3 regions of the Glycomyces mayteni genome follow, and region 1 is predicted to be linked to each of the others. Evidence: predicted binding sites of a transcription regulator. Region 1 holds the regulator's gene; each other region holds the start of a gene.
The links. The regulator HrcA, encoded in region 1, represses chaperone genes, less so after heat shock. The targets are predictions, from matches to a motif close to CTTAGCACTCNCNNNNNGNGAGTGCTAAG.

Region 2: the regulator HrcA is predicted to act here: its motif matches at 4,319-4,347, upstream of groES (co-chaperone GroES).
Region 3: the regulator HrcA is predicted to act here: its motif matches at 6,718-6,746, upstream of groL (chaperonin GroEL).

Annotation. Positions count from the first base shown of each region.
Region 1 is NZ_JBHMBP010000004.1:1,340,195-1,350,537, forward strand. It holds gene ACFFXY_RS21525 (16S rRNA (uracil(1498)-N(3))-methyltransferase) at 1-184, opposite strand, end outside; gene ACFFXY_RS21530 (hypothetical protein) at 205-684, opposite strand; gene dnaJ (molecular chaperone DnaJ) at 754-1,887, opposite strand; gene hrcA (heat-inducible transcriptional repressor HrcA) at 1,907-2,923, opposite strand; gene ACFFXY_RS21545 (CapA family protein) at 3,038-4,159, opposite strand; gene hemW (radical SAM family heme chaperone HemW) at 4,361-5,587, opposite strand; gene ACFFXY_RS21555 (enoyl-CoA hydratase/isomerase family protein) at 5,600-6,445, shown strand; gene ACFFXY_RS21560 (hypothetical protein) at 6,424-7,278, shown strand; gene ACFFXY_RS21565 (alkaline phosphatase D family protein) at 7,408-9,069, shown strand; gene ACFFXY_RS21570 (hypothetical protein) at 9,257-9,997, shown strand; gene ACFFXY_RS21575 (right-handed parallel beta-helix repeat-containing protein) at 10,180-10,343, shown strand, end outside.
Region 2 is NZ_JBHMBP010000001.1:150,316-160,658, forward strand. It holds gene ACFFXY_RS00715 (helix-turn-helix transcriptional regulator) at 1-45, opposite strand, end outside; gene ACFFXY_RS00720 (P-loop domain-containing protein) at 236-1,972, shown strand; gene groL (chaperonin GroEL) at 2,203-3,831, opposite strand; gene groES (co-chaperone GroES) at 3,888-4,187, opposite strand; gene ACFFXY_RS00735 (class I SAM-dependent methyltransferase) at 4,412-5,566, shown strand; gene ACFFXY_RS00740 (RidA family protein) at 5,563-5,946, opposite strand; gene purE (5-(carboxyamino)imidazole ribonucleotide mutase) at 5,987-6,499, opposite strand; gene ACFFXY_RS00750 (5-(carboxyamino)imidazole ribonucleotide synthase) at 6,499-7,632, opposite strand; gene ACFFXY_RS00755 (helix-turn-helix domain-containing protein) at 7,697-7,951, opposite strand; gene map (type I methionyl aminopeptidase) at 8,005-8,772, shown strand; gene ACFFXY_RS00765 (GNAT family N-acetyltransferase) at 8,769-9,413, opposite strand; gene ACFFXY_RS00770 (molybdopterin molybdotransferase MoeA) at 9,480-10,343, opposite strand, start outside.
Region 3 is NZ_JBHMBP010000001.1:336,168-346,510, forward strand. It holds gene ACFFXY_RS01590 (AAA family ATPase) at 1-2,192, opposite strand, end outside; gene ACFFXY_RS01595 (hypothetical protein) at 2,383-2,583, opposite strand; gene ACFFXY_RS01600 (right-handed parallel beta-helix repeat-containing protein) at 2,655-4,553, opposite strand; gene groL (chaperonin GroEL) at 4,964-6,589, opposite strand; gene ACFFXY_RS01610 (hypothetical protein) at 6,823-7,776, opposite strand; gene ACFFXY_RS01615 (peptide MFS transporter) at 7,966-9,507, shown strand; gene ACFFXY_RS01620 (metallophosphoesterase) at 9,542-10,343, opposite strand, start outside.

The DNA of each region.
Region 1 (10,343 bases):
GCAGGAGGCCGCGCTCGGCGTGGGCGACGCGAGCGGAGGCGACGCCGCCGGAGCCGTCGGCGAGGAGCAGGGTCTCGCCGGGCTGGAGGCGCTGCACGTCGGCGGCGTGGTGCCCTTCGGGGCCGTCGAGGACGTATTCGCCGACGGCCGGGAGGGCGTCGACGAGGAAGACCGGATCGCTCACCGCACCAGCCTAACCGGAGGTCAGCGGGTGAAGTCGACGGCGCGTTCCCAGCGGAGGCGGCCGGTGATCTTGCGGTAGAGGCCCTGGTCGCCGATGCGGCCGAAGGAGTGGTCGAAGCGGCGGCGCGGCAGGTGGACGGGGATGAGGTCGACCCAGCCGTCCTTGTCGGCGGGCGGCTCCCAGCGGTTCGCGGGAGCGGCGACGCGCCATTCGGCCTCGCGGGGCGCCTGGGTGGTGCATTTGAGGACCCAGTAGCCGGAGCCGGAGTAGCCGATGACGAGGACGGGGCGCTCCTTGGAGCGGCGCGGCTCGTCCTCGAAGGGGACGTCGGCGAGCCAGCGCTCGCCGGTCTGCGGGCCGCCGGAGGGCGGGGCCGCGTCGAGCCGGGGGCCGCCGCGTGCGGGGGCGCCGCGGCGGCGCAGGACCACGACGAAGGCGACGAGGGCCGCGATGAGGAGGACGGCGATGACGGAGACGGTCGCGGGGTCGAGGCTGATCACGGGGCCGGAGTGTAGCGGAGCCCCGCTCCCCGCGCGGGAAGGCGGGGGCGGGGCTCATGGGGCGGGGTCCTAAGCGTGGCCGTTGAACGCGTCGCGCATCCGGCTAAAAAAACCCGATCCGCCTTTGACTTCCTTGATCTCCTCGTCGCGGAGGCTCGCGAGCTTGCGGAGGAGCTCCTCCTGCTCGGCGTCGAGCTTGCCGGGGGTGCGGACATCGAGTTCGACGTAGAGGTCGCCGCGGGCGCCGCCGCCGCGGAGCTTGGGGACGCCGTGGCCGCGGACCTTCTTGATGGTGCCGGGCTGGGTGCCGGTGGCGACCTCGACCTCGACCTGGTCGTCGAGGGTGTGGATGTTGAGTTTGGTGCCGAGCGCGGCCTGCGTCATGGGGACGCGGACGCGGCAGCGCAGGTCGGAGCCCTCGCGGGTGAAGACCTCGTGGGGCTTCTCGTGGACCTCGACGTACAGGTCGCCGGCGGGGCCGCCGCCGGGGCCGACCTCGCCTTCGCCGGAGAGGCGGATGCGCATGCCGTCCTCGACGCCGGCGGGGACCTTGACGGTGATGCGCCGGCGCGAGCGCACGCGGCCTTCGCCGCCGCACTTGCGGCACGGGTCGGTGATGATCGTGCCGTAGCCGGAGCAGGCCGAGCAGGGGCGCGCGGTGCGGACCTGGCCGAGGATCGTGCGCTGCACGACCTGGACCTCGCCGGAGCCGCCGCAGGTGGTGCACGTCTGCGGTTCGCTGGCGCCTTCGGTGCAGGAGCCGTCGCAGGAGTCGCAGAGGATCGCCGTGTCGACGGTGAGCGTGGACTCGGTGCCGAACGCGACCTCTTCGAGGTCGAGGTCGAGGCGGAGGAGCGCGTCGTTGCCGGGCCGGGTGCGCGAGCGCGGGCCGCGGCGGCCGAAGCCGCCCATGGAGCCGCCGAAGAACGCGTCCATGATGTCCTCGAAGCCCATGAACGGGGCCCCGGAGCCTCCTGCGGCGCCGCGCGCGTACGGGTCGCCGCCCGCGTCGACGACCGCGCGCTTCTGGGGGTCCATGAGGACCTCGAAGGCGGCGTTGATCTCCTGGAGCCGTTCCTGCGCGTCGGGTTCGTCGCTGACGTCGGGGTGGTACTTGCGCGCCAGCTTCCGGTACGCCTTCTTCAGCTCGTCCTCGGTCGCGTTGCGCTCGACCCCGAGGATGCCGTAGTAGTCCTTAGCCACGTGGATGCTCATCGTCCTGTCAGCGGTTCTGTTCCAAAATCTCTGATACGTACCGGGCGACGGCGCGGACGGCCGCGATCGTGCCCGGGTAGTCCATGCGCGTCGGTCCGAGCACGCCCATGTGCCCGACGACGGAGCCGGGGCCGTACCCGGCGGTGACGACGGTGGCCTCGCGGAAGTCGGCGACCTCGTTCTCGTCGCCGATGCGGACCGTCAGCAGCGCGTTGGAGTCGGCGCGGCCGAGGAGCTGCATGAGCACGACCTCCTCCTCCAGCGCTTCGAGGATCGGCCGCAGCGATCCGGCGAAGAAGTTCCCGTTGCGGGTGAGGTTCGCGGCACCCGCGACGGCGACGCGCTCCTCGGTGCGGGCGACGACGGAGTCGAGGAGGACGCGGGCCAGCTCGGAGGCGGTGGCGCGCAGTTCGACCCGGGCGAGCCCGGCGAGTCCGGCGATGATGCGGGGGGCGTCGGCGAGGGCCTTGCCCTGGAGCTGCTCGTTGACGAGGCGGCGCAGGTCGAGGACGTCGTCCTCGGTGAGCTCGGAGGGGACCTCGACGTAGCGCTGCTCGACGCGTCCGGTGTCGGTGATCATGACGAGCATGAGCCGGGTGGGGGTGAGGGACACGAGTTCGAGGTGGCGCACGGAGGAGCGGTTGAGGCTCGGGTACTGGACGACCGCGACCTGGTGGGTGAGCTGGGCGAGGAGGCGCACGGTGCGGGTGACGACGTCGTCGAGGTCGATGGCCTCGGCGAGGAAGCGGTGGACGGCGCGGCGCTCGGCGGCGGAGAGGGGCTTGATCTTGCCGAGGCGGTCGACGAAGAGGCGGTAGCCCTTGGCGGTGGGGATGCGGCCCGCGGAGGTGTGGGGCTGCTGGATGTACCCGGCCTCTTCGAGGTAGGCCATGTCGTTGCGGACGGTCGCGGCGGAGACGCCGAGAGCGTGGCGCTGGGAGACGGCCTTGGAGCCGACGGGCTCCTGGGTGGCGACGTAGTCCTCGACGATGGCGCGCAGCACTTCGAGCTTGCGGTCGTCCATCGCCACGTCCCCTCGGTCTCGGTGCCTTCGCGGTCCGGCAGGCCGAGCGGAAGCTCAGTCTGCCGGACTCAAGTTTGGCACTCCCTGTCCAGGAGTGCCAGTGTACGTGTGGGGTCAGACGCCCGGGATGATGAGCGCGCCGTCGTCGGCGACGGTCACGCCGCTGTCGCCGAAGTCGCCGGCGAGCTCGTTGAGGTCGTCGAAGGCCCCGTTGTCCTCGTCGATCGTCGGGTAGCCGTCGCCGTTCATGCGGCTGGCCTGGGCCTTGGCGGCGACGATGGTGCCGTCCTCGCGGATGGTGACCGAGAGGATCGCGGAGCGGCCGAGGGCGCCGTCCATGCTGAAGAGGTTCTGGCCGCCGCCGAAGTTCCCGAGGGAGTAGGCGATGAGCTTGCCGTTGTAGACCTCCATGCCGCGCAGCACGTGGGGGCCGTGGCCGAAGACGAGGTCGGCGCCGGCGTCGACGCAGGTGTGGGCGAAGGCGCGGGTGTCGCCGCGGTCCTCGCCGAGGTAGTTCTCGACGCCTTCGGGGACGTGGCGGTAGTCGGTGCCCTCGGCGCCGAGGTGGGCGGTGGCGACGACGATGTCGGCCTGCTCCTTGGCGGCGGAGACGAGGGCGGCGACGGCGTCGAGGTCGCGGTTGTCGGTGTAGAACGTGTAGGGCGCGAAGCCAACGAGGCCGACGGTGAGGCCGGACTCGGTCTCGACGAGGGCGACCTCGTCCTTGATGCCGCAGATCTCCATGCCGGCGGCGCGGACGGCGTCCTGGGTCTCGGTGGCGCCGTCGGGCCCGGCGTCCCAGCCGTGGTTGTTGGCCTGGTTGAGGACGTGGAAGCCCGCGTCGGCGAAGACCTGGGCGTACTCGGCGGGGAGGCGGAAGTAGGTGCAGGCGCCGCCGCCGCACTTGTCGAACTCCAGGGTGGAGAGGGCGCCTTCGAGGTTGGCGACGATGACGTCCCCGGCGAGGTGGTCGCGGACGCCGTCGAAGAAGCTGGCGCCTTCGTCGGAGGCCATCTGGTTGGGGTAGGAGCCGGGCATGGTGTCGCCGACGTGGGTGATGGTGATCTCGCGGGGCGGTTCGGGCGAGGGGGACTCGGAGGGGGTCTCCTCGGCGGCGCCGGCGCCGCCGTCGTCCGCCGGGGGCGGCTCCTCCTCGGAGCACGCGGCCAGGGCGAGTCCGGCGAAGGAGGCGGCGAGGACGCCGCGGCGGGTGGCGGCGGGGGATGGCGTGTGCATGGGTGCTCGGGCTCCGGTGTCGAGGATTCAGGGGTCGGGGCCTGGGGGTTCCGTCCGGCGCTTGCGGACGGGACCTGGTGCCGGGGGTCGGCGCGGCCCGCGCCGGCGTCGTCGGCTGGGGACCGGCGCGCCGCGACGGCCAACGTGAAGGTGGCTCGTCCGTGACGGGCTCAAATCTACGGGGCGCCCGTTCGGGCGTCGTCAGCCGGTGAGGTCTCTCACCACGGCGTCGGCGAGGAGGCGACCGCGGAGCGTGAGGACGAGCCGGTCGTCCTCGATGTCGGCGAGTCCTTCGGCCGCAACGCGTTCGGCGGCGGCGCGGCCGTCGGGGCGCAGTTCGGCGAGGGGGAGGCCGCTGGCGAGGCGGGTGAGCAGGAGCACCCGCTCCAGGTAGCGGTCGTCGTCGGTGAGGGTCTCGTGGCCCGCGACGGGCAGGCCCTGCGCGAGGGCGGTGCCGTACGTGGAGGGGTGCTTGTGGTTCCACCAGCGCACGCCCGGCAGGTGCGAGTGGGCGCCGGGCCCGGCGCCCCACCAGTGGCCGCCCTCCCAGTACAGGAGGTTGTGTCGGCACCTGGCGGTATCGTTCTTGGCCCAGTTCGAGACCTCGTACCAGGAGAACCCGGCCGCGGAGAGGGCGGCCTCGGCGGCGAGGTAGCGGTCGGCGGCGACGTCGTCGGAGGGCTGCGGCACCCGTCCGGAGCGGATGCGGCGGGCCAGCGCGGTGCCGTCCTCGACGATGAGGGCGTACGCGGAGACGTGGTCGACGCCGGTGTCGACGGCGGCGGCGAGGCTGTTCGCGAAGTCGGCGGCGCTCTCGCCGGGGGTGCCGTAGATCAGGTCGAGGCTGACGTGCTCGAAACCGGCCTTGTGCGCGTGGGCGACGGCGTCGAGGGCCTTCTGCGGGGAGTGCTCGCGGTCGAGGACCTTGAGCACGTGGGAGGCGGTGGACTGCATGCCGACCGAGAGGCGGGTGAAGCCGCCGTCGTGGAGTTCGGCGAGGTAGTCGGCGTCGACGGACTCGGGGTTGGCCTCGGTGGTGGCCTCGTAGCCGTCGGCGAGCCCGAACTCGCGGTCGATCTCGGCGAGGATCGAGGCGAGGTCGGCGGCGCTCAGGAGCGTGGGGGTTCCGCCGCCGAAGAAGACCGTCTCGACCTTCGGGCGCGCCTCGCTGTGCTCCGTGAACTGGGCGGCGGCGGAGCGGATCTCGCTGCGCACGATCGAGGCGTAGGTGTCGCGGGAGACGCCCGCGCCCAGCTCGGAGGCGGTGTAGGTGTTGAAGTCGCAGTACCCGCAGCGCGAGACGCAGAACGGGACGTGGACGTAGAACCCGAATCCGGCGCTCCCGGCGGAGGGGTCGGCGGCGGCCGCGGCGATGTCGGTCGCGGGCGAAGTCGCGGCGGCTACTGGCGAAATGGCGGGCACACCCATTACGGTACTGGCGTGGACAGCAACGACGCACCCATCGGCTACCGCGCCCACGAGGCAGTGGCGACCATTACCCTCAACGACCCCGCCAGGCGCAACGCCCTGTCGACGCACCTCATCGGCGAGCTGCGGCGGGCCCTCGCCCGCGCGGTCGCCGACCGCGAGGTGCGGGTCGTGGTCATCGACCACGCCGGGCCGGTGTTCTGCGCCGGCGCGGACCTGAAGGAGTCCGCGGCGGCGCACAGCGCGGCCGCGCTCCCCGCGGTGCACTTGGCCGAGGCGCTCGCCGACATCGCCGAGGCCCCGAAGCCGGTGGTGGCGGTCGTGCGCGGGCCCGCGCGCGGCGGCGGCCTCGGCATCATCGCGGCCGCGGACTTCGCCGTCGGGTACGACGAGGCCGAGATGGCCTTCAGCGAGGTGCGGCTCGGCGTCGTCCCGGCGGTGATCGCCCCGGTGGTGCTGCGGCGGCTCGGCCCGGCCCGCACCCGGGAGCTGTTCCTGGCGGGCGGGGCGCTCGTGTCCGACCACGGCGACAGCTTCACGGGCGACGACGCCGAGGCGTGGGGCCTGTTCTCGTTCGCGGTCGCCCCCGAGCACCTGGACGAGTCCGTCGCCGAGCTCGCCCAGCGGCTCAAGCTCGGCGGCCCGTCCGCGCTGGCGGGGGTGAAGTCGCTCACGGCCACACCGGATCTGCGGGAGGAGCTGCGCGCGGCCGCGGCGCTGACGGCCGAGTACTTCTTCGCCGAAGAGGGCCGCGAAGGGGTCCGTTCGTTCATTGAGAAGCGGCCCGCCTCTTGGGTAGGCTTACCGCCCGCCGACCCACCTGATCGGAGTCACCTGTGCGCGCACTCCTGGCCCTGACCTCCCTGCTCGCGGCGCTCGTCCTCGCGGGCTGCACCGAGGAGGCGCGGGACGCCCTGCGCCCCGCCCAGACCGGCTGCTACTTCACCACCGGCATCGGGGAGACCCACCTGACGTCGGAGCAGGCGTCGAACGCGGCGACGATCAGCGCGGTCGGGCTGCGCGACGGCATGGACGAGCGCGCCGTGGCCGTGGCGATCACCACGGCGTTCCAGGAGTCGGAGCTGAAGAACGTCGAGTACGGCCACGACGACTCCCTGGGCCTGTTCCAGCAGCGCCCGAGCATGGGGTGGGGCTCCGAGGAGGAGCTCATGGACCCCGTCTACGCCTCCTTCAAGTTCTACGAGAAGCTGCGCCGCACCGACGGCTGGGAGGACATGACGCTCGCCGAGGCCGCGCAGGCGGTCCAGGTCAGCGCCTACCCGGAGCTGTACGAGCAGTGGGAGGAGCGGGCCACCGTGATCGCGGCGGTCTTCGCCGGGGGCAAGGAGGGCGGCATCGGCTGCGTCAAGGGGAACGCCCCCGAGGTGGCGTCCGACCCCGGGCTGCTCGCGGAGGCGTTCGCGTACCATTGGGGCGCTGAAGTATCCGAAGTGGACGGTTCGACGGTCGTGATCGACCCGGACGACGCCGCCGAGGGCTGGAACCGGGCCGCCTGGGCGGTCGCCCGGTCCTACGACTACTCGATCGCCAGCGTCGCGTACGGCGGCATGGTCTGGGCCGCGGGCGAGGACGGCTGGACCGAGCCGAACGCGGAGGAGGACGGCGAGGCCGCGGTCGCCATCGCGAACGACAGCCACGCCGCGGTCATCGTCACCTTCGCCGCCGCCTGAGCAGCCGGGCGGCAGAGTTCCGCCCCGGTTCACCGGCGCGTCGTCCGCGCGTTCCGGTCCATCAATGCCCGCTTGCTGGGCTGAGTGGGTCACAAACCCGCTCAACTCCCCCCGAAGCGAGGCCATACCATGCGCATGTCGCGCCGCATCCTGCTCGCGTCCTCCGGCGCCGCCGCCGCCTCCGCGGTCCCCGCCGCCGCGTGGGCCGAGACGAAGATCCACCCCGTCCTCCGCTCCGACCCCTTCACCCTCGGCGTCGCCTCGGGCGACCCCGAGCCCGACGGCGTGGTCCTGTGGACCCGCCTGGCCGTGGACCCGCTCGCCGAGGACGGCATGGGCGGCATGCCCGCCGGGGTCTTCGACGTCAAGTGGGAGGTCGCGAAGGACGAGCGCTTCCGCCACCGCGTCGCCTCCGGCCGCGCCGAGACCGCGGCCGAGGTCGGCCACAGCGTCCACGTCGAGGTCGACGGCCTCCAGCCGGCCCGGGAGTACTACTACCGCTTCTCGACCGGCCGCTGGCAGTCCCCGGTCGGGCGGACCCTCACCGCGCCCTCGCGCCGCTCGATGCCGGCCGAGCTGCGCATGTCGTTCGCGTCCTGCTCCCAGTTCGAGCACGGCTACTTCACCGCCTACCGGCACATGGCCGAGGCGCACCCGGACCTGATCCTCCACCTCGGCGACTACCAGTACGAGTACAAGGCGGGCGTGTACCTCTCCCCCGACGGGAACGTCCGCGACCACGAAGGGCCCGAGACCGTCACGCTCGCGACCTACCGCCAGCGCCACGCCCAGTACAAGACCGACCCGGACCTCCAGGCCGCGCACCTGGTCGCGCCGTGGCTGGTCATCTGGGACGACCACGAGACCGAGAACAACTGGGCCGACGAGGTCCCCGAAGTCGGATCGGACACCCCCGACACCGCGGACTTCCTGGTCCGGCGGGCGGCGGCGTTCCAGGCGTACTGGGAGAACATGCCGCTGCGGCGCACCTCGGTGCCGGAGGGCATCGACATGCAGCTGTACCGGCGGGTCCGGTGGGGCAGGCTCGCGAACTTCCACATGCTCGACACCCGCCAGTACCGCGACGACCAGGCGTGCGGCGACGGCACCCAGAGCAACTGCGCCGACGCGTGGGACGAGTCGCGCACGATCACCGGTGCGGCGCAGGAGGAGTGGCTGATCGACGGGTTCCACGAGTCGACGGCCCGCTGGGACGTCATCGGCCAGCAGGTGTTCTTCACGCAGCGCGACAGCAGCGCCGCCGCCGACGTGCTGCGCACCAGCATGGACGGATGGGACGGGTACGCCGCGTCGCGCCAGCGGATCATCGACGGCTGGGTCGAGGCCGAGGTGCGCAACCCGGTGGTGCTCACCGGCGACGTGCACACGCACTGGGCCGGGGAGATCCTCCCGGACTTCCCCGACGCGCAGGGCGACTCGGTCGGCGTGGAGCTGGTCGCGACCTCGGTCACCTCGGGCGGGAACGGCGCCGACTCGGTGCCGGAGGACAACTCGGCGCTGGTGATCAACCCGCACATCAAGTTCCGCAACGCGCAGCGCGGCTATGTGGAGACGGTGATCACGCCCGACCGGATGGACGTGAACTTCCAGGTCGTCCCGCAGGTCACGGTCCAGGACGCGCCGGTGTACACGCGCCGGTCGTACACGATCGCCGACCGGGACCGCTCGCTGCACCAGACGTACGACCGGCCGGTGGACCCGTCGGCCATGTCGCGCAACACCGGCCCGTTCGCCGACTCCGACGAGAACGCCGACGACTACCTGAACTAGTCCCGCCCGCACCGGGAGGGCGCCCTCGGAGGCGCCCTCCCGCCCGGCGTCCGCGATGCGCCGCAACGCCTCTCGGAGGCCCGTTTGGGACGGGTGTCGGGGGCGGAACGGCGGACACCGGCGGTTGCCCCGTGCAGCTACAGTGAGCAGTAATTGCACACCCTTCTCTATGCCCGGAGCAGCGACTATGACGTATCCGCCGCAATCGCCCGAACCGAATCAGTACGGCGCGGCCCCCGGCCCAGGAGCCCCCGGACCGCAGCCCGGCGGGCCGGACCTCCTGACCGAGTGGGGCGCCAAGGCGCACCCGGGGCGGCCCCCGAAGATCAACCAGCTGACGCAGGTGCTGTGGGGGTACGTGGCCCTGTCGGTGCTCATGGTGCCGCTGGCGATCCTTGCGATGGCGACCGCGCCGTGGTGGGCGGCCACCGGCTTCCTCGTGGCCTCGGCCATCGTCGGCGTGATCTTCCACGGCGGCGTCGCGGGCACGATCGCGTGGTTCATCACCAAGGGCAAGCTGGGCGCCTTCGGCGCGCAGGACCCGCGCGTCGGCCTGTACATCGGCTACGGCCTGCTCGGCCTGTTCTCCCTGGGCGGCCTGTGGGTCGGCTGGGGCTGGATCGCGGCCGTCGGCGCCCTGGTCTCGCTGGCCCGCCTCGGCGCGGTCGGCTTCAGCTTCTACCTGCTCACCCAGCCCGAGGTGGAGCACTGGCTGCGGGCGCAGCCGGGCAACCAGCCGAAGGCCCCGCAGGTCCCGCCGGGCGGCTACCAGCAGCAGCCCGGTGCGCAGGGCTACCCGCAGCAGCCCCCGGCCCAGGGGTACCCCCAGCAGCCCGGCCAGCAGCCGCCCGCCCCGGGCTACCCGCAGCAGCAGCCCCCGGCACCGGGCCAGCAGGTCCCGCCGCCGCCTGGCTACCCGCAGCAGTAGGACACTGAGACGCCAAGGGGCGGAACCGGATCGGTTCCGCCCCTTCGTCGTGTGCGGGTCGCGTCGCGGAGGCCGCGAAAAAATTTAGGCAATCGGTTGCATCCAGACCCTTGACCGCATGAAAGCCCTTGCCTTAGATTCATTCAAATGCCTCAATATTTCCCTCACGAGAGGTCACGCGCATGCGACGCACAGCCAGACTACGGATCGGAGCGGCCCTGGCCGCGGCGGCGGTGGTGATCGCCGGAACCGCCATGTCGATGACGATGGCCGCGGCGGACACCGCCGACGAGCCGTCGTTCTCCGCCCAGGCCCTCGGCACCAACCTCAGCCTCGGCGCGGGCGC
Region 2 (10,343 bases), on a different contig from region 1:
CTGTCCGGCTTGAGGAGTCTTAACACAGACCAGTACGGTTCTCACTTTGTTCTACCTTTCGGTGCGGTAGGCCGTGCGTGTCTCTCTGTATCCAGCACGCAGGCGGTCCGCCGCCATGACGCGAGTTCGCGCGAATTTTTCGAGTGACTTTTCGAGGATTCCGGGAAGAGGCGTGGACGCATGGTGTTCGGGTTCGCTGACGCGAAGACCTCGACCCTGATGGGAAACTGGGGGCATGACACAGCGAAGAGGCGGACGACAGCACCGGGCCGAGTCCCGCGATTTTGGTGATCATCGTTCACATCCACCTCGCCATGACCTGTCTAACGAACTAACGGCCCTGGAAGGTACGAGTTACGGCCGATATAAATCCTTGCGTGGCAAATGGTGGACAGGACCGGCGATTCTGGACATTTTGAAAGTCCAGTCCGATCCGTTCGCCCCGCCGAGCCGCGTCGAGCTGCGCTTCGACGCCGAGACCGCGGACCTCCTGCCGGAGTGGTACGCGACCGAGGAGCGGCGCCGCGCCCTCGCGGTGCTCCTCGCGAAGCGGTTCCGGAAGGCATGTCCGACAAGGGACCTGCGGATCGACGCGGGCGGCCAGGAGATCCTGCGGCGCGCGTCGTGCCAGGTCGGGGAGGACGGGTCGGTCGTGTTCCGCCTCGGCGCGCAGTTCCCGGGGCACGGGCGGCGCATCGCCGGACGCCAGGCCGCGCGGCTGCTGTGCGACGACCTGCCGGACGCGGCGGACGACGCGCTCGCCGTCGGCGAGAGCGAAGCCGGCGCGTGGGTGCGCCACGCCGATGACGTTGCGGCCCTGCGGAAGCAGGTGTCGGATATCGGACTCGTCGCGTTCGTCGCCGACGGGGCGATGCTCGCGAGGCGGTCCGGAGTGGACGACCGGCCGCTGGAGAAGGGGGTGCCGTTCCGCTCCCCCGACTCGCTCGCGGTCGAGGTGGAGCTGCCGCACGCGGGCAGGGTCCGGGGCATGGGGATCGCGCCGGGCGTCACGCTCATCGTCGGCGGCGGCTTCCACGGCAAGTCGACCCTGCTGCGGGCCTTGGAGTCCGGGGTGTGGGACCACGTGCCCGGGGACGGGCGCGACTTCGTCGTCGCCGACCGGGGCGCGGTCAAGGTCCGGGCCGAGGACGGGCGCGCGGTCACCGGCGTCGACGTCCACGCGTTCGTCGACCACCTGCCTTCGGGGGACGACACGCGGCACTTCTCCACCGAGAACGCCTCCGGGTCCACCTCGCAGGCCGCCGCGATCGTCGAGTCCCTCGAAGCCGGTGCGCGCGTGCTGCTCATCGACGAGGACACGGCCGCCACGAACCTCATGATCCGCGACGCGCGCATGCAGGAGCTCGTCGCGAAGGACCGCGAGCCGCTGACGCCCCTGGTCGACGTGGTGCGGTCGATGGCCGACGAGCACGGCGTCGCGGTCGTGCTCGTCATGGGCGGCTCCGGCGACTACATGGACGTCGCCGACCGCGTGGTGCTCATGGACGCGTACGTCCCCGAGGACGTCACCGAGCGCGCGAAGGCCCTGGCGGCCAAGCCGACCGGGCGGCGGGTCGAGGCCGAGGGGTTCCGGACGCCGCGCCCGCGCGTCATCGACCCGCGGTCGGTGAGCTCCGAGTCGCGCGGGAAGCAGAAGATCCGCGCCGACGACACCGACGGGCTGCGGTTCGGGGAGTCCGAGATCGACGTGCGGGCCGTCGAGCAGATCACCGACCACTCCATGACCGCCGGGATCGGGTACGCGATCGAGGCCGCGGTGCGGCAGGGGTGGATCGACGGGGAGGCCACGGTCGCGGAGGCGCTGGACCGCTTGGACGCGGCGCTCGACGCGGAGGGCCAGGAGGTGCTGCTGCGGGTGCGGGACGCGGACTTCGCGGTGCCCAGGCGGTTCGAGGTGGCCGCGGCGCTCAACCGGATGCGGGAGCTGCGGGTGCGGGACGCACCCGCGTAACGCCTTGAATCAGGCGTAAAAGTGCCTTCGCGGCTCCGATCCCCAAAGGCCGCGAAGGCTCTTGAACTCTATCGGTTTCCCGACAGCCGCGCGACAAACTGTCGGGATGTTGACACTTGCGGTTCCGCGGGCGTCCAGAAGCCCGGGCCCCGCCTCCGGGCACGCGGAAGGGCCGCCGACATCGTCGGCGCCCCTCGTCGTATTCGCTTGTCGCTCAGGAGATCCCGGGCTTAGTGCGAGTGCCCGTGGGAGTGGGAGTGGCCGTGACCGGCGGTCTCCTCTTCCTCCTCGGGCTTGTCCACGATCGTCACCTCGGTGGTGAGCGCGAGGCCCACGATCGAGGCGGCGTTCAGGACGGCGTTGCGCGTGACCTTCACCGGGTCGGGGATGCCGGCCGAGACCAGGTCCTCGTAGGTGTCGGTGGCCGCGTTCCAGCCCTCGCGCCAGCCCTTGCCCGCGACCGTCGCCACGACCACGTCGCCCGACTCGCCCGCGTTCGCGGCGATCTGGCGCAGCGGCTCCGACAGGGCGGCCGCGACGATCTTGAGGCCCACGCGGGCCTCCGGGTCGGCGAGCTCCACCTTGTCGAGGACCGCGATCGCGTGGACCAGGGCCGCGCCGCCGCCGGCGACGATGCCCTCCTCGACCGCGGCCTTGGTCGCGTTGACCGCGTCCTCGATGCGGTGCTTGCGCTCCTTCAGCTCGACCTCGGTGGCCGCGCCGACCTGGATGACGGCGACGCCGCCGGAGAGCTTCGCGAGACGCTCCTCCAGCTTCTCGCGGTCCCAGGACGACTCGGTCGTGGAGGCCTGCTGCTTGATCTGCGCGATGCGGGCGTCCACCTCGTCGCGCTCGCCCCCGCCGTCCACGATCGTGGTGGCGTCCTTGGAGACGGTGACGCGGCGGGCCCGGCCCAGGTGCGACAGGTCCGCGGCCTTGAGCTCCAGGCCGATCTCCGAGGAGACCACCTCGGCGCCCGTCAGGGTCGCGATGTCGCCCAGGATCGCCTTGCGGCGGTCGCCGAAGGCCGGGGCCTTGACGGCGCACACGCGCAGCGTCCCGCGCAGGGCGTTCACCGTCAGGGTCGCGAGGGCCTGGCCCTCGACGTCCTCGGCGATGATGAGCAGCGGCTTCGAGGTCTCGATGACCTTCTCCAGCACCGGCAGGAGCTCCTCGATCGAGGAGATCTTCGCGTTGGTGATGAGGATGTACGGGTCCTCGAAGACCGTCTGGCGCGAGTCCTGGTCGTTGATGAAGTTCGGGGAGATGAAGCCCTTGTCGAACTGCATGCCCTCGGTCACTTCGAGGATCGTCTCCAGGCTGGAGCCGTCCTCGACCGAGATGACGCCCTCGGCGCCGACGACGTCCATCGCCTTCGCGATGAGCTCGCCGATCTCCGGGTCCTGCGCCGACACGGCCGCGACCTGCGCGATGTGCTCGTGGTCGGAGATCTCGATGGCCTGGCGCAGCAGCTCCTCGGACACGGCGTTCGCCGCGGCCTCGATGCCCTTGCGGATCGCGATCGGGTTGCCCCCGGCCGTGACCGCCTTGATCCCCGCGCGGCTCATCTTCTGCGCCAGCACGGTCGCGGTGGTGGTGCCGTCGCCCGCGACGTCGTTCGTCTTGGTGGCGACCTCCTTGACCAGCTGCGCGCCGAGGTTGGCGTACGGGTCCGAGAGCTCGATCTCCTTGGCGATCGTCACGCCGTCGTTGGTGATCAGCGGCGCGCCGAAGGACCGCTGGAGGACCACGTTGCGGCCCTTCGGGCCCAGCGTGACCTTCACGGTGTCGGCGAGCTGGTCGATACCGCTCAGCAGGTTCTGCCGCGCGTCCTCGGCGAAGTTGAGAATCTTCGGCATTGGTTCCCTTTCCTAGGAACGCGGACGGGCCCTCTGGCGAGGGCCCGGTGCGCGCTCTACTGCTCGACGACCGCGAGGACGTCGCGCGAGGACAGGACGAGGTACTCCTCGCCGTTGTACTTGACCTCGGTGCCGCCGTACTTGGAGTAGATGACGGTGTCGCCGACCTTCACGTCGATCGGGAGGCGGTTGCCCTTGTCGTCGAAGGCGCCCGGGCCCACGGCGAGGACGGTGCCCTCCTGGGGCTTCTCCTTGGCGGTGTCGGGGATGACGAGACCGGAAGCGGTGGTGGTCTCGGCCTCGTTCGCCTGGACCACGATGCGGTCGCCCAGCGGCTTGATGGCAGCCTTGCTCACTTGGTTTCTCCAAACCTGTTCTGTGCAGTGCGGATGTCCGCCACGACAGCGCGGGTCTCGTCGTCGCGGGTGCCGAGGCACCGGCCCGTGGCTGGCACTCTCACGGAGAGAGTGCCAAAGCGATCATAGCGCTTAGCAATCTCGTCCTGCGAGTGCTAAGGCCGACGTTAGTTCGCCCAGGTGGGGGCGTCAACAACGGGTCTCACAGGTCATACCATGGTCCCGTGGAAACGAGCCTGCCCAACGCCCTCCTCGCCGACCCCGGGCTCCAGACCCGCGCCGCCGAAGCCCTCGAACGCGACGGCGACCGCGCCCCGCTCGCCCTCCGCAAGGCCGGGATCGACCCGGACCTTGCCGCCGCGGCCCTGACCCTCGCGGACCTGCGGCGCCACGCCCGCGCCAAGTTCGGCGACCTCGCCCCCCGGCTGTACTTCACCAGGGCGGGCCTGGAGCAGGCCACGCGCTGGCCGGTGGCGCAGCGCAGGGCGGCCCGCTTCGCCGCAGCCGTCCACGAGGTCACGGACCTGTGCTGCGGCCTGGGCACCGAAGCCCTGGCGTTCGCGCAGGCGGGCATGGCGGTCGAAGCGGTCGACATGAGCGAGGCGACCGCGGGCTACGCGGCGGCGAACGCCGCGGCCCTGGGCCTCCCGGTCCGGGTGACCGTCGCCGACGCCCTCGAAACCCCCCTCGCCGAGTCCGCCTTCGCCGACCCGGCCCGCCGCTCCGGCCGCACCCGCAACTTCAACCCGGCCGACTACTCCCCGCCCCTGGACCCGCTCCTCGCCCGCCTCCGCACCGCGCGCTTCGCCGCCGTCAAGCTCGGCCCCGGCATCTCCCACGACTGGATCCCCGCGGGCGCCGAAGCCGAATGGGTCTCGGTGGACCGCGACGTCGTGGAGGCCTGCCTGTGGCTGGGCGAGGCCGCCGAGGTCCCGAGACGCGCGAGCCTGCTCAAAGCGGGCGAGTGGCACGAGCTGACGGGAACCGGGGAGGAACGGGCCGAGGTGGGCGACGTCGCCGACTACCTCTACGAACCCGACGGCGCCGTGATCAGGGCGGGCCTGGTGGCCGAACTCGCCGAGACCCTGAACGCCCGCACGGGAAGCGAGGAGATCGCCTACCTCTACAGCGACACCCTCGCCGAATCCCCGTTCGCCCGCCGCTGGAAGGTCGGAGAGGTCTGGCCCCTCCACCCCAAGAAGCTCAAGCCCCTCCTCGCCGAAAGGGGAATCGGCCGCCTCACCATCAAGCAACGAGGCACCGGCATCGACCCCGCCGCCCTCAGAAGACAACTCAAACTCAAGGGCCCCAACGAAGCCACCCTGGTAGCGACCCGCCTCGCCGGAGACCACGTCGCAATCCTCTGCGCCGAGGTCTAGTCCAGCTTCGCGGTGAGGTCGACCTCGATGAGCTGGTCCTGGTAGCCGAGCGCGGTGACGCCCGTGACGGTGCTGGCGGCCTTAAACGCCGGGCCGAGCTCGGGGTGCTCCGAGAGCCGGTGCCAGGCGCCGCCGACCACGTTGCTCTCGCTGCTCACCACGTACACGATCGACCGGACCACGTCCTCGGGCTTCGCGCCCGCATGCGCCAGCGCCGCAAGGCAGTTGGCAGCCACCTGCTCGATCTGCCGCTCCAGGTCCCCGACCCCGACGACCCGCTCGTCCCCGTCGACCGGGCACTGCCCGGCCAGGAACGCGAGCCGTCCCGCCTCGACGATCGTCACGTGCTCATACCCGCCGGTCGGATGCAGTCCACTCATCCGCCGAGGCTAGACACCGGCCCTGTCGGCGCGCCACCGCTTATTCGGGGTGGGTGAGTTTGTAGCGGAGGTTGGCGTCTTTTTGGGCGACCATTCGTTCGAGGTCGACTTGGAAGGCCTCCATCTTGGCGCGGAGGTCGGGGTCGGCGGCGGCGAGGATTCTGACGGCGAGGAGGCCGGCGTTGCGGGCCCCGGCGACGGAGACGGTGGCGACGGGGATGCCCGCGGGCATCTGGACGATCGAGAGGAGGGAGTCCATGCCGTCGAGGTGCTTGAGGGGCACGGGGACGCCGATGACGGGGAGCGGGGTCGCGGAGGCGACCATGCCGGGGAGGTGGGCGGCGCCGCCGGCGCCCGCGATGATCGCTTGGAGGCCGCGCCCGGCGGCGGAGTCGGCGTAGCTGAGCATCCCGTGGGGGGTCCGGTGGGCGGAGACCACGCGGACCTCGTAGGGGACGCCGAACTCGTCGAGGGCGGCGGTGGCCGCTTCCATGACGGGCCAGTCGGAGTCCGAGCCCATGATGACGCCGACGCGCGGCTGCTGCTCTGTCATTACTCGCCTTCCTGGAGCCACTTGGCGGCGCGCAGGGCGCGGCGCCGCAGGAGGTCGGGGTCGTCGCCGCGGACGGTGACGTGGCCGATCTTGCGGCCCGGCCGGACGGCCTTGCCGTAGAGGTGGACGTGCGCGCCGGGGTCGTCGGCGAGGAGGTGCTGGAGCCGCTCGTCCAGGCGCGGGCCGCCGGGCGCGCCGCCGAGGACGTTCGCCATGACGGTGTACGGCGTGACCGGGGCGGTCGAGCCGAGCGGGTAGTCGAGGACGGCGCGCAGGTGCTGCTCGAACTGGCTGGTCTCGGCCCCTTCGATGGTCCAGTGGCCGGAGTTGTGGGCGCGCATCGCGAGCTCGTTGACGAACAGGCCCTTGGAGGTCTGGAACAGCTCGACGGCGAGCATGCCGACCACGCCGAGTTCGCGGGCGACGGTCTCGCCGATCTCCTTGGCCTGCGCGGCGACGGCGGGGTCGAGGTGCGGCGCGGGGGCGATCACCTCGGTGCAGATGCCGCCGGTCTGGACGGTCTCCACGACGGGGTAGACGGCGGTCTCGCCGCGCGGGGACCGCGCGACCTGGATCGCGAGCTCGCGCTGGAGGGGCATGCGCTCCTCGGCGATGAGGCGGATGCCGGAGGCGAGGACGGCCTGCGCGTCGCCGGGCGTGTCGACCATCCACACGCCTTTGCCGTCGTAGCCGCCGGTCGCGGCCTTGAGGACGCAGGGGAGGCCGAAGGCCTCGACGTCGGAGATGGAGTCGACGGGGGCCCAGCGCGGCTGCGGGAGGCCGAGGCCGGTGAGGCGGGTGCGCATGGCGTGCTTGTCCTGCGCGTAGAGGAGGGCCTCGGGGCGGGGCTGGACGTCGACGCCTTCGGCGACGAGGGCCTGGAGCGCCTCCTGGGGGACGTGCTCGTGGTCGAAGGTGACCACGGTGCAGCCCTTGGCGAAGCCGCGGAGGTCCTCGACGTCGCGGTAGTCGCCGAGCACGGTCGCGGGGGCGACGACGGCGGCGCTCTCGGCCGGGTCGCCCGCGAGGACCTTGAGGCTCTGGCCGAGGGCGATGGCGGCTTGATGGGTCATGCGGGCCAGTTGGCCGGCACCGATCATGCCCACGGTCGGGAGTTGGGTCGCGGCATCCACGGCGAGAGCCTAACCCGTGCTCAAAAGCGAGCGTTTACGAACGTAAACCGGCGTGACCTGGTCATCAACCGGTGATGGGATGTTCGGCCACTTCGAGGAGTTGGTCGGGGGCCACGCCGAGGGCGTCGCAGAGGGCCATGATGGTGAAGAACGCCGGTGTGGCGATGCGGCCGGTCTCGATCTTGCGCAGCGTCTCCGGGGAGATCCCGGCCTCGGCGGCGACGTCGGGGAGGCTGCGCGGACCGCGGGCCGTGCGCAGCGCCCGGCCGAGGGCGCGGCCGCGGTCGTGCTCTTCGGGCCTCAGCGGCGGTCGGATCATACCGGTATTATAGTACCGGTATACAAATACCGGAACCCTATGGAAGGCCGACGATGATCGAGCTGTACTCCCCCGCCGAGATCGAAGCGATGCGCCCGGCGGGCCGCTTCGTGGCCGCCACGCTCTCGGAGCTGGCGCGCACCGCCGACGTCGGCATGAACCTCCTGGACCTCGACGACCTGGTGGCCCGCAGGATCAAGGAGGCCGGGGCGGTCTCCTGCTACGTCGACTACCACCCCTCGTTCGGCGGGAGCCCCTTCGGGAAGGTCCTGTGCACCTCCGTCAACGACGCGGTCCTGCACGGCCTCCCCCACGACTACAAGCTCAAGGACGGCGACCTGGTGAGCTTCGACTTCGCGGCCGAGGTGGACGGCTGGGTCGCGGACTCGGCGCTGTCGGTCGTGGTCGGCAAGGCGAAGGACGAGGACCTGCGGCTCATCGACACCACCACGCGCGCGCTCGAAGCGGGCATCGGCGCGGCGGTCGCCGGGAACAAGCTCGGGGACGTCGGGCACGCCATCGCCACCGTGGCGCGCGGCGACGGCCTCGGCGTGAACACCCAGTTCGGCGGGCACGGCGTGGGCCGGACCATGCACGGCGACCCGCACGTGCCCAACGACGGCCGCCCCGGCCGGGGCATGAAGCTCAAGCCGGGCCTGGTCATCGCGATCGAGCCGTGGTTCCTCCAGACCACCGACGAGATCGTCTACGACCCCGACGGGTGGACGCTGCGCAGCGCCGACGGCTCGCGCGGCGCGCACATGGAGCACACCGTCGCGATCACCGAGGACGGGCCGATCGTCCTCACGGCACGCGACTAGGACGAGGACGCGGGGCGCTCGGCCTCGGCGCGCTTGAGGCGCTCGAAGCGGTCGACCATGCGCTCCGAGACGACCTCCTCGGCGGTGACGGCGTACCCGTAGTGGTCGCGCCAGTCGCCGTCGATGTACAGGTACCGCTTGTGGAGGCCCTCGCGGCGCAGGCCGAGCTTCTCGGCGACGCGGTTCGAGGGCCCGTTCTCGGGCCGGATGTTCACTTCGATGCGGTGCAGGCGGCCGACGGTGAGCGCGTGGTCCACCACGAGCGCGAGCGCGGTCGCGGTGATGTTGCGCCCGGCGTGGCCGCGGTCGATCCAGTAGCCCGCGTAGGCGGAGCCGAAGGCGCGGCGCACGATGTTGCCGACGGTGAGGCCGCCGACGAGCTTGCCGTCCCAGCAGACCGCGAGGGGCCAGCTGGTGCCGTCCTTGACGGACCGCTTGAGGCTGCGCAGCATCGCGCGGAACGCGGCGGGCGAGTGGGCTTCATGCCAGGTGGTGCCGGTGCCGGGCTCCCAAGGGGCGAGCCAGGCCTCGTTGGCGCGGCGCAGTTCGGACCAGCGGTTGGCGTCGGAGCGGCGGAAGGGCCGGACGCTCACCTGCTCGTGTTCGAGGTGCACCGGCCATCCGGGGTTGGAAAGGGTCATCGGTCTGGGTCCAACTGCGTTCGTGGGACGGTCATCGGGGGCCGTCCGGCTGGATGTCGGTGTGGGTCATCGGTTCCTGTCGAGCAGGAGCACGTCCACCGTGGACCCGGCGGGCACCCGGGTCGCGTTCTCGCCGATCGTCATCAGGCCGGTGGCCTCGGCGAGACCGGAGAGCGTGTATGAGGTGGCACCGAGCGGTGCGACGGTGTAGCCGCCGCCGCGGCGCTCGGCGACGCGGACGGGGCGGAACTCCCTGAGTCCGCTCGGTGAGGATACGGGCTCGGTCAGGTTGGCGCGCACGCTGGGCCGGAAAACCGGCTCGGCGCCCGCGAGCCGCTGGATGAGCGGGCGGGCGACGACCTCGAACGCGATGGTCGCGGCGACGGGGTCGCCGGGGAGGCACACGACGGGGACCTCCTCGGGGCCGATCGTTCCGAAGCCCATGGTCTCGCACAGGTACACGGCGATCGGCGAGAAGTCGACGGCGCCGTCGCGCGAGAACGTGCGCCGGACCATGTCGCCGGGGCCGGTGCCGGTGCCGCCGGTGGTGATGACGAGGTCGGCGCGGAGGATCTGGTCGTCGAGGACCGAGCGCAGCGCGTCGGGCTCGTCGTCGCAGATGCCGACGCGGTACGCGTGGGCGCCCGCCTCGGAGGCCGCGGCGGTCACCAGGTGCGAGTTGACGTCGATGAGCTGGCCGGGCTGGGAGGGGCGGCCGGTGTCCACGAGCTCGTCGCCGGTGGCGATGACGACGACGCGCGGCGTGGGCCTCACGACGACGTCGGCGATCCCGGCGCCCGCGAGGAGCCCCACGAGCTGCGGGGTGACGCGGCGGCCCTCGTGGGCGAGGATCTCGCCCGCGGCCCGCTCGGAGCCCATGCGGCGCACGCCGTGCCCGCGGCGGGGCGCCTGGCGGACGTCCACCGTCGC
Region 3 (10,343 bases), on a different contig from region 1:
ACGATGCTCGCGTCGAGGGACTCGCGCATGGCCGTCAGGGCGGCCTCCCGGACCAGGGCCGCGCAGTCCGCGGCCGAGTAGAGCCACAGCTCGTCGGCGACGGCGTCGAGGTCCACGTCCTCGGCGAACGGGACGTTCTTCGCGTTGGCGCGCAGGATGTCCGCGCGACCCCGCGCGTCGGGCGGCGGCACGTACACGAGGCGCTCCAGGCGGCCGGGGCGCAGCAGGGCCGGGTCGATCATGTCGGGCCGGTTGGTGGCGCCCACGACGACGACGTCGCGCAGGGCCTCGGCGCCGTCGAGCTCGGTCAGGAGCGCGGCGACCACCCGGTCGGCGGTGCCGCCGTCGGTCCCGGCCCCGCGGACCGGCGCGAGGGCGTCGAGCTCGTCGAAGAACATGAGGGTGGGGCTGGCCTGGCGGGCCCGGCGGAACAGCTCCCGCACGTTCTTCTCCGACTCGCCGACCCACTTGTTCAGCAGCTCGGAGCCCTTGACGCTCATGACGTTCGCGTGGCCCTCCCCCGCGACCGCGCGCACGATGTACGTCTTCCCGCACCCGGGCGGGCCGTACAGGAGGATGCCGCGCGGGGCCTCGATCCCCAGGCGTGTGAACGCGTCCGGGTACGTGAGGGGCCACAGGACCGTCTCGGTAAGGGTCTGCTTCAGGTCCTCCATGCCGCCGACGTCGGCGAGGGTGAGCCCGCCGAGTTCCACGGAGTCCCCGGCGAGGCTGGTGGGCCGCACCGATTCGAGCGCGCCGTCGAAGTCGGCGTTCTGGAGCGCGGTCGCCCCGCCGTCCTTGGCGCGCAGCGCGGCCCGCACGCCCGCCTCGCGGACCATCACCGCGAGGTCGGAGGCGACGTAGCCGGGGGCGCGGTGGGCGACCCCTTCGAGCTTGACGTCCTCGGCGACCTTCATCGAGCGCGTGAAGTACACGAGCAGGTCGCGGCGGGCTTCCGCGTCGGGCATGGGGACGACGACCTCGTGCTCCAGGCGCGAGCGCAGGGCGGCGTCGACGTCCTCGACGCGCGCGGTCGTGCACACCACGGCGTGCTCGCCCGCCTCCGCGAGGACCTCCTCCACGAGGCGGGAGAACATGGTGCCCAACGGGGTCCGGCGCCCCGCGGGCGCCAGGTGCTCGACGCCGCGGACGAGGAGCACCCCGGGGACGGCGAGTGCGGCGACGGCCGAGCGGAGCCGGTCGGCCGCGGCGTTCGCCTCCAGGGCCGCGAGGTCGGAGCCGGAGACCTCGCTGACGCGTGCGCCGACCGCCTCGGCGACGGAGCGGACGATCGTGGCCTTCCCGGCGCCCGAGGGGCCGGAGACGAGCACGCCCAGCGCCATGTCGGTGCCCACCACTTTGAGGACCTCGCGGTGGTTGAAGCCCAGGTCGAGCAGTTCCCGCAGTTCCTCGGCGGGGATCTTCGCGCCCGCGAGCTCGTCGTAGGGGATCGGGGCGACGCCCGGGACCGCCTGCGGCGCAGGCGTGTCGGCGAGGGGCGCGCGGGCCTCGGCGCGGGGCCGGGCCGCGCTCGCGGCCCCGCCGTAGGAGGCGGGCATCCGCTCCCCGGGCGCGCGGCCCGCGGGCAGCGGCAGGTCGGCGGGGAGATCGACGGCGGTGCGGACCTCGCCGACCCACTCCACGCGGGTGTCGGAGGTGATCATCGCGCCGCGGGCCGGATCGGCCTCGACCACGTTGAGCACCATGGTGGTCCAGCCCATGCCGAGCGTGTTGTTGAGGGTCCGGCGGGTCGCGGTGACCGCGTCCCGCGCGGAGGGGCCGAGCTCGATCGGCAGGAGCGAGACGTCGTCGCCCTCGCACACGACCTTCGACAGCAGCGCGAGCCGCAGCGTGTCCGGGTCGACCACGGCGACCGCGGAAGCCGGGCCCGACAGGACGACCCGGTCGGCGGCGGTGAGGGCGATCGGCGCGAGGCGCACGGGGTCGCCGTCGCGGGCCCCGATGTTCCCGAGCGTGAGGTCGTCGGCGTAGAGGGCGCGGCGGGACGCGTACCGGTCGGCTTCGAGGGCGATCGCGGCGGTCGTGCGCCGCCCCGTGATCCCGACGGCGTCGCCGGGGCGCAGGCCCAGGGCGGTGAGGGCCTCGGGGTGGAGGCGGACGATGCCGCGCCGCGCGTCGAGCGCGGCGCGGGCGCGGGTGGCGGTCAGAGTGAGGGTGCCGGTTGTGGTCACGCGGCCCAGCCTATTACGGACCGGGGCCGGTCGGCGACGCTCGCCTCCGGCCCCCGCGGTCGGGGGTGTCGGTTCGCAGTCGCCCCCGGCTGCAAGAGTGCCTGCGGGGTACGACAATGGGACGCGGCAGCGGGACGAGTCGGCCGGTCGGCGCGAACCGCCCGGCCCGGACAGGTCGCGGGGGTGCGGCCTACTCCTCGGCGGGGGTGAGGTCCATGCGGTAGACCGTGGCGCCGTCCTCCACGAGGACCGCGACCGCCGCGCCCTGGTCGGCGAACTCGCGCCACCGCTCGCCCAGCCACGACTCCGCGTCGCCCTGGCTGCCCAGGTCGCTGTCGGGGGTTTCGATGGCGTTGCCGTCGGCGTCTTCGAGCTTCCAGGTCCAAGTCATGGGGCAACAGTACGCGATCGGGCCCCGCGCCGGTTCCGTGAATCCGAGCCGGATTCCGCCGGCCCGGCCGCTCACCAGTCCCAGCGGTCGCTCATCGGCGCGGTCACCGGAGTGCGCTCGACCTGCACCGGCTCCGCCTCCCGGCGGCGGGGCCCGAAGGCCGCGCCGAGCGCGAACAGCGTCCACAAGGGCAGGAGTCCGAGCCACAGCCACGCCGGGGACACCGGCATCGGCGCGAGCGTCACGACCCCCCGGTCGATCGCGTCGAGCACCGCTAGGCCCCCGACGATCACGGTGAACCCGCCGAGGAACCGCACCCCGGCCCGGTACCAGGACCGCCCGGCCAGGAGCCACCCGCCGCCCCACAGGGCCACCGCGAGCGCCTCGTAGTCGGCCCGGCCCGACCACACCGCGAGCACGAACAGCAGCGCCCCGCACCCGGTCGCTATGGCGGAGAACGTCATCGCGCCCGCCCGCGGCGGGTTCGGGGACCTCGCGGCCCCGAGCCACCCGGCGCCCGCGAGGAACAGCAGGACCGCGGCGAACGCGACGGCGGTCTGGAACTCCAGCCGGTCGGTGAAGCGCGCCCCGAGCCAATCGCAGGTCGCCGACGGGTCGTCGCCGTCCCCGAGCCCGCACTCCCAGACCTTCAAGGTGCGCAGCGGGTCTCCGGCGATGCGTGCGACGTCGCCGCCGCAGGCGGGGAGCACCGCGGGGGTGGTGCGGTGCGTGCCGGGCTCGTCGAAGCAGGTCGCGGCGCCGGTCCCGTCCCACCACACGTCGAGGCGGTTGCGGTGCCGGGCGCCGTCCTCGCGGACTCCGTACGTGTTCTCGCTGAACGTGTTCCGGTCGCCGCCGAGCCCCGCGTCCTGTCCGGGGGCGCCCCAGGCGGCGATCCCGGCGGTCTGCTGGTTCCAGATCCGGTTCTCGGTGACGGCGGTGCCGGTGCCGTTCGCGGCGAGGATGCCGACGCCAGAGGGGTAGGTGCGGTCGGGGCACAGGTCGCCGCCGGTCCAGTCGCGTTCGGCCGCATCGGTCTCGCAGGCGGCGGTGCCGAGGAGGGCGTAGTGGTCGGTGTTGTTGCCGTACACGGTGTTGTCGGTGACGGCGATGTCGGCGGCGGGCCCGGAGTCGGCGACGACGAGTCCGGTCGTGTTGTCGTGCAGGCGGTTTCCGACGGCGCTGGCGGTGGTCTCGGTGCCGCGGATCTCGATGCCCGCGCCGTTGCCGGTGGCTTCGCAGCCGATGACGTCGGCGTGCGAGTTCTCGATGAGGACCCCGGCGGTGTCGGCGGCTTCGGCGCGGCAGTCGCGGACCTCGACGCCGGAGGAGTCGGCGACGTGGATGCCGGCGCCGTCGCTCTGGAAGGCGCCCACTTCGTCGAGGGTCGCGGACTCGACGGCGGTGAGCCGCAGGGCGGCGCCGCGGGCCTGGCCGAAGGAGACGCCCTTGACGTAGAGGCCGGAGGCGGCGTGGGCGGTGAGGACGGTGTCGGCGGCGAAGTGCGCGGAGACCTGCACGTCGTCGGGGCTGTCGCCGACGCCCTCGATCTGGAGGTGCTCGGTCTCGACGACGATGGCGGCGTCGACGGTGTAGTGGCCGGGGAGGATCTGGATGCGCGTGTCGGGTTCGGCGGCGGCGACGGCGGCGGGCAGGTCGCGGAAGCCGTCGGCGAGGCAGTCGTCTTGGAGGCGCTCGTTGGCGATGCGCTCGCTGTAGACGACGCCTTCGTTGCGTTCGGCGAAGTCCTCGGCGTCGTCGGTGCACACGAGCAGGAGCGGGCCGTCGTCGCGGTATGCGGGCGCTTCGGGTGCGGGCACGGCGGGGAACGGGTCGGGCTCGTCGAGTCGCGACTCGGTGGCGGTGCCGCCGACGTAGCAGGTGAAGACGAGCACGGCGAGGATGCCGGTCATGAACGCGAGCGCTGCGAGTCGGCGATCGGAGCGGGGCTGGCGGGGTGCGGGGGACACGTGCACAGGTTAGCCGCCGTCGCACACGGTGTGAAGAGCCGCGAATCGGCTGGGGCGCAAACATTTCGGGCGTTAAGAGCTTAGGCCCGTGATGCCGTCCCTAGCCCCCACCCTCCCAGAGGGGGACCGTAGGCGCCAGGTTGGCATGCGGGTCCGACAGAAACGGGCGCCCGAGGCCCCCGTGTCACCCGATCGGGTGCGGTCGCGTGCGCCACTGCCGCAGCGAATGCCGGGTGCGGCCGCCGTGGCGGCATACCGCCCGTGGTTGGGGCGGTATGCCGCTTGCGCAGCGGCTGCGCCGTCTGCACTGGAGGCCAGTACAGAGAAAGGGAGAACCTCTCACTTTACAGTGAGGGGTCCTCCCTTGCGGTACTCAGTCGGCCTGAGCAGCAGTCCCGAAGGGCTGCTTGCTACATCATGCCGCCCATGTCGCCCATGCCGCCGCCGGCGGCGCCGGCGCCTTCCTTCTCCGGGGCGTCGGCGACGACGGCCTCGGTGGTCAGGAACAGGGCGGCGATGGACGCGGCGTTCTGGAGCGCCGAGCGGGTCACCTTGGCCGGGTCGGGGATGCCCGCGGCGAGCATGTCGACGTACTCGCCGGTGTCGGCGTTGAGGCCGTGGCCCTGCGGCAGGCCGCGGACCTTCTCCACCACGACGCCGCCTTCGAGGCCGGCGTTCTCGGCGATCGCGCGGAGCGGCGCGCCGAGCGAGCGGCGGACGATCTCCACACCGGTGGCCTCGTCGCCCTCGGCCTCGACCTTCTCGAACGCGGAGTCGGCCTGGGCGAGCGCGGTGCCGCCGCCGGGGAGGATGCCCTCTTCCACGGCCGCCTTGGCGTTGCGCACGGCGTCTTCGACGCGGTGCTTGCGCTCCTTCAGCTCGACCTCGGTGGCCGCGCCGACCTTGATGACGGCGACGCCGCCGGCCAGGCGCGCGAGGCGCTCCTGGAGCTTCTCGCGGTCGTAGTCGGAGTCGGAGTTCTCGATCTCGGCGCGGATCTGGTTGATCCGGCCCTGGATCGCGTCCTCGTCGCCGCCGCCGTCGACGATGATGGTGTCGTCCTTGGTGATGACGACCTTGCGGGCCTGGCCCAGCAGGGACAGGTCGGTGTTCTCCAGCTTGAGGCCGAGCTCCTCGGAGATGACCTGGCCGCCGGTGAGGATGGCGATGTCGCCGAGCATGGCCTTGCGGCGGTCGCCGAAGCCGGGGGCCTTGACGGCGGCCGACTTGAAGATGCCGCGGATCTTGTTGACCACCAGGGTCGGGAGGGCTTCGCCGTCCACGTCCTCGGCGATGATCAGGAGCGGCTTGCCGGTCTGGGTGACCTTCTCCAGCGTGGGGAGGAGATCCTTGACCGCGGAGATCTTCTGGTTCGCGACGAGGATGTACGGCTCTTCGAGCACGGCCTCCATGCGGTCCTGGTCGGTCACGAAGTAACCGGACAGGTAGCCCTTGTCGAAGCGCATGCCCTCGGTGAGCTCCAGGTCGAGGCCGAAGGTGTTCGACTCCTCGACGGTGATGACGCCTTCCTTGCCGACCTTCTCCATCGCCTCGGCGATGATGGCGCCGACGGTGGTGTCGCCCGCGGAGATGGACGCGGTGTTCGCGATCTGCTCCTCGGTGTCGACCTCCTTGGCGGAGTCCTGGAGGTGCTGCACGACGGCCGCGACGGCCTTCTCGATGCCCTTCTTGATGCCGATCGGGTTGGCGCCGGCGGCGACCGCGCGGAGGCCTTCCTTGACGAGGGCCTGCGCGAGGACGGTCGCGGTGGTGGTGCCGTCGCCCGCGACGTCGTCGGTCTTCTTGGCGACCTCCTTGACGAGCTCGGCGCCGATCTTCTCGTAGGGGTCTTCGAGCTCGATCTCCTTGGCGACGGACACGCCGTCGTTGGTGATCGTGGGGGCGCCCCACTTCTTGTCCAGCACGACGTTGCGGCCCTTGGGGCCGAGGGTCACCTTGACGGCCTCCGCGAGGGTGTTCAAGCCCCGCTCCAGCCCGCGGCGAGCCTCCTCGTCGAATGCGATCATCTTCGCCATGTGGATGGCTTCCTTTCGGATAACGTTCGTGGTCGACGGTGAGGCGGCATACCCGCGACGGTGGGCCCTGGGGCCCGACCACCTCATCGCGTGTTTAGCACTCCCCAGCGGTGAGTGCCAAACCCAGTTGTAGCACTCTCGCCGTGAGAGTGCCAATCCGGGGCACGGAACCAGTGGTGGAAAGCGCGGACGCCGGGGCTCTCACCCCGGCGTCCGCTGCTTCGCGTCGGTTCCTACGGTGTCGGGGAGGGCGATCCGGGGTGGCCGGGCTCGCCGGGGCCGGTGTAGCCGCCGGGGGCCGCCGCGCCCGAGGCCTCGGCCGAGAGGGACGTGGCGGAGACGGACTCGGTGCGCCCGCGCAGCCACGCGTACGTGCACAGGGACGCCGAGAGGACCCAGATCATCGGGGCCAGGAGCAGCAGCGCCATGATCGCCTCGGTGACGACGGTGAGGATCGCGGCGAGCCAGCCCGCGAAGACCGCGTGCCACACGCCCGCGAGCAGCAGCCCGATGATGGCGATGAGGATGTTCGCGGCGATGGCGACGAGCACCACGATGCACAGGCGCCCGAGCGCGGGCCAGAACGCCGAGTGGGTGAGCTGGATCGACCGGGCGTAGGGGCTGCGGCGGGCCTCGAAGACGGCCGCGGGGGCCATGAGGCTGAGCGCGAAGATCGCCCACAGGCCCGGCAGGATGCACAGGACCAGGCCGACGGCGATGGTGACCCAGGCGAGCAGCAGCCACAGGAAGAACCGGCCGCCGCGCTTGAACCCGAAGGAGAACGCCTCGCCGAGGGACAGGAAGCCCCCGGCGGCCTCGGCGGCGGCGGTGCGCACGGCGCCCAGGACGGCCGAGCCGGAGACGTACAGGACCGCGAGCGTCAAGATCAGTCCGATGATCCCGGCGAGGACGCCCGGGGAGTACTCGCGGACGAACGCGCCCCAGTCGGTGACGACCACGTCCTTCTCGGGGGTGCGCACGTTGTTGTTGTAGGCGCCGAGGATCCAGCGCGGCAGGACCACGCCGATGAGGAGGATCAGGCCGACCGTGCGCCAGGAGCGCTGGACGACGTCGAAGGAGGCGTGCCACCAGCCCTCGAACGTGTCGGTGACGAGCGGGTCGCCGCCGGAGAAGCGGCCGGACGGCTCGTCGGTCTGACCGGGGTTCCAGTAAGGATCGTCGCTCATAGGCCGGATCGTAGTCCACGTAAACGCGCATATCAGACAAATGACCGCACCGCATCCGTTCGGGGACGCAGGTTCGCCCGTTCCGGCCGCTTCCGGGCCCGCGAAAGGTTAGCGTCGGCAGGTGTCGGCGCCGGTCGCGCCGGGTACCGGAGAGCGCAGTGCAGCGCCATCGACACGGGGAGGACCGAGATGTCCCATCGCGAGTACCCGGCCGCGAGCCGCGAGAAGACCTTCTTCGGGCATCCGCGCGGCCTCGCCGTCCTGTTCGGGACCGAGATGTGGGAGCGGTTCAGCTTCTACGGCCTCCAGGGCATCCTGCTGACGTTCCTCACCGCGAGCGTCCTCCACAACGGCCTGGGCCTGAGCGACACCGTCGCCGTGCCGATCGCGTCGCTGTACTCCGGCGCGGTGTACCTGACGTCGCTGCCGGGCGGATGGCTCGCCGACCGCGTCCTGGGCGCGCGGCGCGCGGTGCTCATCGGCGGCGTGATCATCATGTGCGGCCACATCTCCATGGCGATCCCGGTGAGCGGGCCGGGCCTGGTGTTCTTCGGCCTGTTCCTGGTCGTGCTCGGCTCGGGCCTGCTCAAGCCGAACATCTCCGTCATGGTCGGGCGCCTCTACGACGGCGACTCGGACGCGCGCCGCGACTCCGGCTTCTCCGTGTTCTACATGGGCATCAACCTCGGCGGGTTCCTCGGCATCCTCGTGACGCCCTACCTCGCCGGGGACGACCGCTGGCACCTGGGCTTCGGCGCCGCCGCCGTCGGCATGGCGCTGGGCCTGCTCTGGTACGTGCGCGGCTGGTCGCGCCTGACGAACACCGGCATCGGGCCCTCGCGGCCCCTCGCCGACGACGAGCGCGGCAAGGTAGTGCGGGTCGTCGTCGTCTCGCTCGTGATCGCGGCCGTGGCGATCGCGATCTGGGCGGCCACCGGGACGCTGACGCTCTCCACGGTGCCCACCGTCGTCACGATCCTGTCGATCGCGGCCGCGGTCTGGTACTTCATCTACATCTTCGGCGAGGCGAAGGACGTGACGGCCGCCGAGAAGGCGGGCCTGCGCGCGTACGTCGGCCTGTTCATCGCCTCCGTCGTGTTCTGGATGCTGTACCTCCAGATGGGCTCGATCCTCACCGCGTTCGCCTCGAACTCCGTGGACCTCGACTCGTGGGGCTTCCACCTGCCCGCGGGCGGCGTGCAGAACTTCAACTCGATCTTCATCCTGGTCTTCTCCCCGATCTTCGGCGCGATCTGGCTCAAGGCCGGGTCGGGCTTCGGCACGGCGTACAAGTTCGCGCTCGGCGTGGGCCTGACGGGCCTGTCGTGGGTGTTCCTCGGGTGGCTCCAGGGCCGCGCCGACTCAGGCATCCTGGTCGCGCTCGGATGGATGGTCGTGGTGTACCTGCTGCTGACGTGGGGCGAGCTGTGCGTCTCCCCCGTGGGCCTGTCGGTGACGACGCAGCTCGCGCCCTCGAACCTCAAGGGCCAGTTGATGGGCGTGTGGTTCCTCGGCCCGGCCGTGGGCACGCCCCTCGGCGGGCAGGCGTACGCGTTCCTGGTGCCGAAGGTCGGCGAGCAGGCGTTCTTCTACATCCTCGCGGGGATCGCGATCCTCACCGCGGTGGTCCTGGCGGTCTTCAGCCCGGCGCTGCACCGGCTCATGGGCCGCGGCGGGCACGGCCCCGACGCCGTCATGGAGACCCCGGCCGAGCCCCGCAAGGACGACTAACGGGGAGGACCGGCCGAGACGGCGGCGGCGGCGCTTAGCGGCGCAGCCACCACTCCCCGGCCTGGGCCATGAAGCGCCGCACCGGGTTCTGCCGCGGCAGCGACGCGGCGCTGGGCCCGGGATGGGACGCGGCGAAGCCCGGTTCGATGAGCCGCGGCTTCAGCGCTTCGACCGGCTTGATCCACGAGTCCGTCTCGGACCCGTCGGGGTCGGCGGCCCAGCGGCGGCCGACCCGGTCGATCCCGATCGGGTAGACCGTCGCCCCTTCGGCGTCGACGCGGATGCGCAGGAAGCACTTCTGGTCGATCACCGACATGCCCGCGAACAGCTCGTTGGCGTTGACGCCCAGGCGGTTCGCGACCACGAGGTAGAGACCCACGAGCCAGGTCCCGGCGAGCCCGGCGAGCGGCAGGTAGACCAGGTACGTCCACAGTGACACGTCGTCGAACTGCTTGATGATCTGCGCGCCCGTCCACGACAGCGCCACCTGCGCGAGCCCGTGCAGGGCCCCGAGCGTGTAGTGCCTGCCGGTGCGGCTGCCCTGCCCGGGGTGCGCGAAGCCCACGCCCGCACCGAGGAGCACCGCCGCCGCGGCCACGGTGGTCCCGGTGCCCTCCAGGATGGACACCGTCGCGATGAGCGAGACCACGGCCATGAGCGCCACGAAGCCCTTGTTCAGCCACGGCAGCCGCGCGAGGATCCCGAACGCGTAGCTCAGCGACTTCGCCTTCGACGGGTACGTCTGGGTGAGGCGGTACTCCCGTTCGGGCGCATCGGGTTCGGGCACCGACTTGCGCGGCGCCGTCAGCGACTCCGGCAGCGTGTGCGTCGGCGAC